DNA from 2 places in the Kitasatospora sp. NPDC114501 genome. Region 2 is predicted to be linked to the other one. Evidence: riboswitches for the same ligand, from Rfam matches in the RefSeq annotation. Region 2 holds a riboswitch; the other holds the start of a gene.
The links. A riboswitch is a leader RNA that binds a small molecule or an ion and turns the genes downstream of it on or off. The one in region 2 is predicted to bind thiamine pyrophosphate.

Region 1: another riboswitch for thiamine pyrophosphate. It lies ahead of ACZ7RU_RS16470 (purine-cytosine permease family protein); the one in region 2 lies ahead of thiO (glycine oxidase ThiO).

The regions. Positions count from the first base shown of each region.
Region 1 is NZ_JBVKDS010000008.1:74,807-79,209, forward strand. It holds gene ACZ7RU_RS16455 (MerR family transcriptional regulator) at 1-102, opposite strand, end outside; tRNA gene ACZ7RU_RS16460 (tRNA-Ser) at 230-317, opposite strand; gene ACZ7RU_RS16465 (S1C family serine protease) at 381-2,180, opposite strand; TPP riboswitch at 2,441-2,585, shown strand; gene ACZ7RU_RS16470 (purine-cytosine permease family protein) at 2,578-3,996, shown strand; gene ACZ7RU_RS16475 (glycerophosphodiester phosphodiesterase) at 4,152-4,403, shown strand, end outside.
Region 2 is NZ_JBVKDS010000001.1:603,986-608,388, forward strand. It holds gene ACZ7RU_RS02820 (thiazole synthase) at 1-362, opposite strand, end outside; gene thiS (sulfur carrier protein ThiS) at 366-605, opposite strand; gene thiO (glycine oxidase ThiO) at 602-1,786, opposite strand; TPP riboswitch at 1,781-1,893, opposite strand; gene ACZ7RU_RS02835 (NAD(P)/FAD-dependent oxidoreductase) at 1,988-3,196, shown strand; gene ACZ7RU_RS02840 (Rv2175c family DNA-binding protein) at 3,239-3,604, shown strand; gene thiE (thiamine phosphate synthase) at 3,604-4,257, shown strand; gene ACZ7RU_RS02850 (polyprenyl synthetase family protein) at 4,300-4,403, opposite strand, start outside.

The sequences.
Region 1 (4,403 bases), on a different contig from region 2:
CGGGTCCACCCGGGCGGGCCGCAGCAGCCCGATCGCGTCGTAGTGGCGCAGCATCCGCACCGACACCCGGCCGTGGCTGGCGAAGTCTCCGATGTTCAACATGGTGCGACCACTCCACCCCCTGCCACCGTGTCAGGGTCAACCCCGGCCGCCCACCGCCCCCGGGAAACACCGAGGGCGGGTGCCGAACGATCTCGGCACCCGCCCTGAGCAGGTGGTTCCCTACCGGCGGAGAGCGTGGGATTCGAACCCACGGTACGGGGTCACCGCACGACAGTTTTCAAGACTGTTCCCTTAGGCCGCTCGGGCAGCTCTCCAGGCGGAGGTCAGCCTAACGGGTCCGGCGGGGTTCGGCGCACACGTTTGGGCGCGGGCCGGGCTCACGGCTGGTCGCCGACTCGTTCGGCCAGCGTGACCTTGGTGTTGAAGGTCTGGCCGTTGCGGGTGTACTCGACGTCGACGATCTCGCCGGGCTTGTGCGTCCAGATCCGGCTGACCAGGGCGGGGCCGTTGTCGATCGGGACGCCGCCGAGCTTGGTGATGACGTCGCCCGGCTTGAGGCCGGCCTTGTCGGCCGCGCCGCCGGGGGTGACGGCGGGCTGGCCCTGGATGTCCTTGGTCTGGATCTGCGCGCCGTCGCCCTTGTAGTCGTCGTTGCGCAGCACGTCGAGCTTGGCGTAGACCGGCTTGCCGGTCTTGATCAGGGTGTCCGCGACCCACTTGGCCTGGTTGATCGGGATGGCGAAGCCCAGGCCGATGCTGCCGGCCCGGCCGTTGGACGAGGCGTTGGACTGGATCGCCGAGTTGATGCCGATCACCGCGCCGCCGGAGTCGAGCAGCGGGCCGCCGGAGTTGCCGGGGTTGATCGAGGCGTCGGTCTGGAGGGCGTTCATGTACGAGGCCTGCGAGCCGGTCTCGTCGCCGGAGGCCACCGGGCGGTCCTTGGCGCTGACGATGCCGCTGGTGACGGTGGACTCCAGGCCGTACGGCGCGCCGATCGCGACGGTGGCGTCGCCGACGTTGACCTTGTCGGAGTCGGCCAGCGGCAGCGGGGCCAGCTTGCTCTTGGGCGGGTTGTCGATCTTGATCACGGCGACGTCGTAGCCCTCGGCGTGACCCAGCACGGAGGCACCGTAGGAGCTGCCGTCGGCGAACTTGACGGTCAGTTTGCCGCCGCTGAGGGTCGGCGCGACCACGTGGTTGTTGGTGAGGATGTGGCCCTCGGTGTCGAAGACGAAGCCGGTGCCGGTGCCCGACTCGCCGTTGCCCTGCGCCTTGATGGTGACGACGCTGGGCAGCGCCTTCTGCGCGATGGCGGCGATCGAGCCGGGGGCGGGCTCGTTCTTCTGGGTGTCGCTGGCCTGGACGGTGGTGCTGCGGTGGTCGTTCGCGGAGCTGCTGCTGTCGGAGCCGTTGACGGCGGTCACGCCGAGCACGCCGCCGGCCACACCGGCGACCAGCGCGACGGCCGCCATCAGCGCGACCAGGGCGCCGCGCTTCTTGCGCGGGCCGCCGGGGCCGCCCGGACCGCCGGGGTAGTCCGCCGGGTAGCCGAGCGGGCCCGCCGGGCCGCCGGGGTAGCCCGCGCCGCCGGAGGTGGAGTCGTGGGCGGGTCCCCAGCCGCCGAGCGGCTGGCCGGCCCCGAAGGGGTGGTGGCCGTGCGCGGCGGGGGCGGCGGGCACGGCCGGGGCGGCGCCGTACCCCTCGTGCGGACCGGCGGCGGGGACGCCGTGGGTCGGGGTGGCGTACGGGTTGCCGGCCGGCGGCAGGGCCGGGGCGGCGGGCGCGGCGGCCGGGGCCGCCGGAGTCTGCGGGGCGGGCGGCAGGACGGGCGGCGGCGCGTCGATGTAGCCGGTGGCCGGGTCGACGGCCGGCTCCTCGGCGGCGGCCACGGCGGGGGCCTCCGGCGCGGGCACCTTGGTGAAGGCGACGGTGGGCTTGTGACCGCCCTCCGCCGGAACACCCGGCGCCTGGACCCCCTCGGCCGGCACGGCGTCGGCGGGCGGAGCCGCCTCGACGGCAGCGGCCTCGGCCGCGCCCGCCTCCGGCACCCGCCGGAAGGCCATGGTCGGCTTGTGCCCGCCCTGAGCGGGGCCCTCGGAAGCGGACTCGGCCGCCTCCAGGCCGGCGGGCTGCTCCCCCTGCGGCCCGGTGGGCCCAACCTCGCGCTCGGTGCTCACGGACGACCTCCATAGCTGGCAGAACCAAGGACCATAGTTTTTCGCATTGTCGATTCGTTTGCCGTAAGGACCCCTCTGAAGAACTCATAAGAATCCTTAGCCGGCACCGACACCGGCACGGACACCGGCACCAGCATCGACGCCGGACCGGCACCAGCACCGACGGCCGAGGCTCCCCTCCCCCGCCGGGCGTCCCGCGATGCGGTCCGCACGCCCTCGGCCTTGGGTGTTCGCCCCCGTGCCGGTTAGCCTGTCGCTCCAAACTGACACGCGGGAGCTTGGACCCACCAGGCTGAGAGTGCGCATGTCGACCGTACGCCACGCGAGTGACGGCCGTTCGAGGGGGCGCTGACCGCCGGAACCTGTCCGGGTAATGCCGGCGTAGGGAGTATCGGCCATGCCGCCTGCTTCGCCATCCTCTTCTTCGGGCGCGAACGCCCCCGCTCCCGGTCCGAACACCTCGGCTCCGGGCGCGACCGCCGTCCTGGAGCACCCCGACCACGTCGAAGCGCCCCTGGTCCTGGACACCGAGCCGCCGCGCACGCTGCGCTTCCGGGACCACTTCGCGCTCTGGATGAACCTGGGCGTCAGCCTGATCGGTTTCTCCACCGCCGCCACCGTGCTCGGCGCCCCCGGCAGCGAGCTGTCGCTGGCCGCCGCGGTGACCGCGATCACGGTCGGTACGGCGGTCGGCACCGCGATGCTCGGCGTGGCCTCGCTGATCGGCGCCCGGACCGGCGCCCCCGCGATGGCGAACCTGCGCGGGCTGTTCGGCACCCGGCTGTCCTACCTGCCGACGGTGCTGAACATCGTCCAGTGCATCGGCTGGGGCGTGTTCGAGCTGCTGACCATCTCGGCGGGCGCCCAGACCGTCGCGCACACCACCGGCTACCGCTGGCTGTTCGTCCTGCTCGCGGGCGCGCTGACCACCGCGCTGACCATCTGGCCGCTGGGCTCGATCGCGGTGCTGCGCCGCTTCGTCGCCGGGGCGGTCGCGGTGGCGATGGTGTACCTCACCGTCCAGCTGGGCCGCCAGGGCGTGCCGGACCCGGGCGCGGGCAACTGGCACGGCTTCCTGGGCGCCACCGACGCGATGATCGCGGTGTCGGCCTCCTTCGTCCCGCTGGCCGCCGACTACACCCGGCACTCGCGCACCCCGCGCTCGGCGTTCTGGGGAAGCTTCTCCGGCTACACGGTCGCCCAGGTCTGGTGCTACGTGCTCGGCCTGATGGCGCTGCTCCAGTCGGACGGCGACCCGAACCGGATCTTCGACTCCTTCCTCGGGGTCTGGGCCGGCTGGCTGTTCCTGCTGGTGCTGGTGCTGCGCGAGACCGACCAGTCCTTCGCCAACGTGTACTCGACCGCGATGTCGGTGCAGAACCTGCTGCCGAAGGTGGACCGCCGGGTGCTCTCCGGGGCGATCGGCGCGCTGACCACCGTGCTGGCGCTGCGGATCGACGAGTTCACGGACACCTACTACGGCTTCCTCGGGCTGATCGGCTCGGTGTTCGTGCCGCTGCTGGCGGTGCTCGCGGTGGACTACTTCCTCGGCGCCGGCCGGCGCGGCTGGAACCTCTCCGCCGACGCGCCGTCCCGCTGGCTGATGCTGCTGCCGTGGGTGCTGGGCTTCGCGGTCTACCAGTTCATCGCGCCGACCAACGTGGCCGGCTGGTGGACGGACTTCTGGACCTCCGCCCGGGAGGCGCTGCACTTCAGCCCGCAGGAGTGGACCTCGGCCTCGCTGTTCGCCTTCGTGGTGCCGGCGCTGGTCACCTGGGCGCTCACCCCGCTCGGCCGCCGCACCGCCGGGCGCTGAGAGAAGCCGGGCCTGACGCCGGGAGAAACCGGGCCGGGCGCTGAGGGAACCGGGCCCGGCACCGGGAACGACCGGCGAAGCGGCGGACGAAGACGGCCCCACAGGTTGGGACCGTCTTCGTCCGCGCTTCACCTGCGCCACCTATCGTTGGGCCTGTGACCAGCCCAGACCTGTCCTCGACGGCGGCGCGCACCGTGCCGCCCGTCCAGGTGATCGCCCACCGCGGTTCCTCCCACGCCCTGCCCGAGCACACCCTCGCGGCCTACCGGCGCGCGCTCGACGAGGGCGCGGACGCACTGGAGTGCGACGTCCGGGTCACCGCCGACGGCGCGCTGGTCTGCGTGCACGACCGCCGGATCGGCCGGGTCTCCGACGGCCGGGGCACCGTCTCGGCCATGACCCTCGCC
Region 2 (4,403 bases):
GTCTCGGCGGCGTCCAGCAGCTCGATCGGGTCGGGCAGCAGGGTGCGCTCGTCGGCGATCACCTCCAGCTTGACCCAGTCGGTGCCGAGCGCCTCGCGGGCCAGCCGGGCGGTCAGCACGGCCTCGCCGGCGGTGAAGCAGCCGGCCGTGTTGGGCAGCACCCGGATGCCGTTGCGGGTCAGCACGTCCAGGACGGAGCCCTGGGTGGAGGCGTCGACCCGGCGCATCGCGACGGTGGTCAGCTCGGTGCCGGAGGCGAGCAGCGCGCGCTCCAGGACCTCCAGGCTGGGGGCGCCGCCGGTGCCCATGATCAGCCGGGAGGAGAAGGTCGTCCCGGCGATGGTCAGAAGGTCGTCGGCCATGGTTCAGCCTCCCTGGACGGCGGTGAGGATCTCGATCCGGTCGCCGGTGTTCAGCGCCGTCCCCGGCCACGAACCGCGGGGCACCACGGCCTCGTTGAGCGCGGCGGCGACACCGGTGTTGGCGGCGCTGACGGCGGCCACCACCTCGGCGAGGGTGGTTGTGGCGGGCACCCGGCGGGGCTCGCCGTTGACGGTCAGGGCGATCTCGTTCCGGGCGGTCTCGTGCCGGGTGGTCTCGGTCATGCGGGGGCCTTCGTCGTGGAGCGGTCGGGGGAGAAGCGAAGGGGAGTGAACGGCCTTGCGAGCTCGGGGACTTCGCCGGTGGCCAGGTACTCGGAGACCAGGTCGGCGGTCACCGGGGTGAGCAGCACGCCGTTGCGGTAGTGGCCGGTGGCGGCGACCAGCCCGGGCAGCGAGGTCGGGCCCAGCAGCGGGGCGTTGTCCGGCGAGCCGGGACGCAGCCCGGCCGAGGTCTCCAGCAGCGGGAGTTCGGTGATGCCCGGGACCAACTCGTGGGCGTCGCGGAGGAGTTCGTACACCCCGCCGGCGGTGACGGTGGTGTCGTAGCCCTGCTCCTCGGTGGTCGCGCCGACCACCAGCTCGCCGTTCTCCCGGGGCACCAGGTAGAGGTGCCGGCCGCGGACGACGGCGCGGACGTTGCGGGACAGGAACGGGCGGTAGGCGTCCGGGACGTGCAGCCGCAGCACCTGCCCCTTCACCGGGCGGATCGCGGGCAGCGCACCCTCGGGCAGGCCGGGCAGCCGGTGGCTGTGCGGGCCGGCGGCGAGCACGATCCGGTCGGCGGTCACGGTCTCCCGGGTGCTCAGGCGGGCGCCGGTCGCCCGGCCGTCAGCGACCAGCAGCTCGACCGCCTCGGCCCGGTGGACCAGGACACCGGCGCGCTCGCAGGCGAGGACCAGGGCCCGGAGCAGTCGGCGTCCGTCCACCTGGTGGTCCTCGGCCACGTGCAGGCCGCCGCGCACGCCGGGGGCGAGCATCGGCTCCAGCCGGCGGGCCTCCCGGCCGGTCAGCCAGGCCGAGTCCAGGCCGAGCCGCTGGTGGAAGGCGTGCAGTTCGCGCAGTTCCTCGCGGTCGTCGGAGTCCAGCGCGACGGCGAGCATGCCGCACCGGCGGTAACCGGTGTCCTGGCCGCCGCTCGCCTCGGTGAGCTCGGCGGCGAAGGCCGCGTACCGCTCGTTCGAGGCCATCCCGAGGCGCAGCAGCGGCTCCTCGCCGTACTGCAGCTCGGTGACCGGGGCGAGCATCCCGGCCGCGACCCGGGCCGCACCGCCGCCGGGGGACGGGTCGACCACGGTCACGTTCCGCAGGCCGCGCTGGGCGGCGCGCCAGGCGACGGCGAGGCCGATGATCCCCCCGCCGATCACCAGCACGTCGGCGTGGGCGCCCGGTGGCAAGCGTGACAAGGCTGCTCTTCTCCCTTCGCCGGTATGACCCGGATCAGGTTCGGACGGTCGCGGGCCGTGCCAGCCCGCCTCTCAGCCCGGTACGCCGGGCTCCCGTGTGGTGCTCCCACCTTAACGCCGGGGGTCGGCCCGGCCGAAGGCGCGTACACGGGGTGGACGGGGGCGGGACAGCCCGCGGCCGCCGGCCGGCGGCTGAGTACAGTGACGGGCGTGGCAGAGCTGAGCGGAACGGATCAGGTGGTCGTCGTCGGAGCCGGGCTGGCCGGGGCGCAGTGCGCCCTCAAGCTGCGGCAGGGCGGCCGGCGGGGGCGGATCGTGCTGGTCGGCGAGGAGCCGCACGCGCCGTACGACCGGCCGCCGCTCTCCAAGGACGTGCTGCTCGGCAAGACCGACTCCACCGCCCTGGACATCGACTACGGGCAGCTCGACATCGAGCTGCTCACCGGCCGCCGCGCCACCGGCCTGACCCCCGGTGTGCTGCACACCGACGGCGGCGACCTCCCGTACGGCTCGCTGGTGATCGCCACCGGCGCCGTCCCGCGGGCCCTGCCCGGCGCCGAGCGGGCGCACCTGCTGCACACCCTGGACGACGCCCTGGCGCTGCGCGCGCTGCTGCGCCCCGGGCTGCGGCTGGTGCTGGTCGGCGCGGGCTGGATCGGCGCCGAGGTGGCCACCGCGGCCCGCGCGGCGGGCTGCGCGGTGACGGTGGTCGAGGCCGGTCCGGCGCCGCTGCCCGGCGCGCTGCCGACGGAGATCGGTTCGGCGATGGCCGCCTGGTACGCCGAGGCCGGGGTCGACCTGCGCTGCGGGGTCGGCGTGGCCGCCGTCGAGCCCGGCGCGGTGGTGCTGGCGGACGGCTCGCACCTGCCCGCCGACGAGGTGGTGGTCGGCATCGGGGCCCGCCCGGCGACCGGCTGGCTGGCCGGCTCCGCAGTCGAGCTGGACCCGACCGGCGCCGTCGTGGTGGACGGGCGGCTGCGCACCTCGGTGCCCGGCGTCTTCGCGGCGGGCGACTGCGTCAGCTACCCCTCGGCCCGGGCCGGGGCCCGGCTGGCCGTCCAGCACTGGGACCACGCCCTGCGGTCCGGCGAGGCGGTGGCCGCCGCCGTGCTGGGCGCGGACGCGCCGGCCTACGACCCGGTGCCGTACTTCTGGTCCGAGCAGTTCGGGCGGATGGTCCAGTACGCCGGCCGGCACGCCGAGGGCGACGAGCTGGTCCGGCGCGGCGGCCCGCAGGACGCCGACTGGTCGGTGCTCTGGCTGCGCGACGGGGTGCCGAGCGCGCTGCTGACCGTGGACCGGCCGCGTGACCTCACCCAGGGGCGCAGGCTGATCGAGCGCGGAACCGCGCTCGATCCGGCCCGCGCGGCGGACCCGGCGGTGCCCCTGAAGTCGGCCGTCGCGGAGTAGTGCCTGGTGCGCGGCGGGCTGTGGAGGTGGCAATCTGGTGGCGTGAGTGAGATCGAAAGCAAGATTGAAGCCCTGGTCACCGACTGGATGTACCTGCCCGACATCTCGGAGCAGTGGGGGGTCCGGGTCACCGAGGTGCGTGACCTGGTCAAGAACGGCGGCCTGATCGCCGTCCGGCGCGGGCCGAACAGGTCCCTTCAGGTCCCGGCGGCGTTCATCGAGGGAGCGGGCCTGGTCAAGCACCTGTCCGGCACCCTGACCGTGCTGCGGGACTGCGGGTACAACGACGTGGAGATCCTGGAGTGGCTCTTCACCGAGGACCCGTCGCTGCCCGGCAGCCCGATCCAGGCGCTGCGGGAGAACCGTGGCACCGAGGTGAAGCGCCGCGCCCAGGCGATGCTGATCTGATGGCGGCGGACACGCGGCGCCGGCGGCTCGCCGACGCCCGGCTGTACCTGTGCACCGACGCCCGTCGGGAGCAGGGCGACCTCGCCGAGTTCCTGGACGCGGCGCTGGCGGGCGGGGTGGACATCGTCCAGCTGCGCGACAAGGGCCTGGAGGCCCGGCAGGAGCTGGAGGCCCTGGAGGTCTTCGCCGACGCCTGCCGCCGGCACGGCAGGCTGCTGGCCGTCAACGACCGCGCCGACGTCGCCCACGCGGCCCGGCCGGACGTGCTGCACCTCGGCCAGGACGACCTGCCGGTGGCGGCCGCCCGGGCGATCCTCGGCGAGGACGTGCTGATCGGCCGTTCCTGCCACGCCGAGTCCGAGGTGGACGCGGCGGTCGCCGAGCCCGGCGTGGACTACTTCTGCACCGGCCCGGTCTGGCCGACCCCGACCAAGCCGGGCCGCCCGGCCCCGGGCCTCGGCCTGGTCTCGTACGCGGCGAAGCAGGCCACCGACCGGCCGTGGTTCGCGATCGGCGGGATCGACCTCGGCAACCTGGACGAGGTGCTGGCGGCCGGTGCCCGCCGGATCGTCGTGGTGCGGGCCATCACGGCCGCGGCGGACCCGCGGGCGGCCGCCGCCGAGCTGTCCCGCCGGGTGCGCGCCGCGCTCTGACCGCCCCGGTCCGCAGGCCCCCTCCGAGGCCGTCGCCGTCCGTCAGTACTTGCGGACGGTGGCGGCCTCGGCCAGTGCCAGCAGCACCGTACGGGCCCGCTCGTCGGCGAGCGGCGCGGCCTCCAGCGCGGCCAGCGACTGCCGCA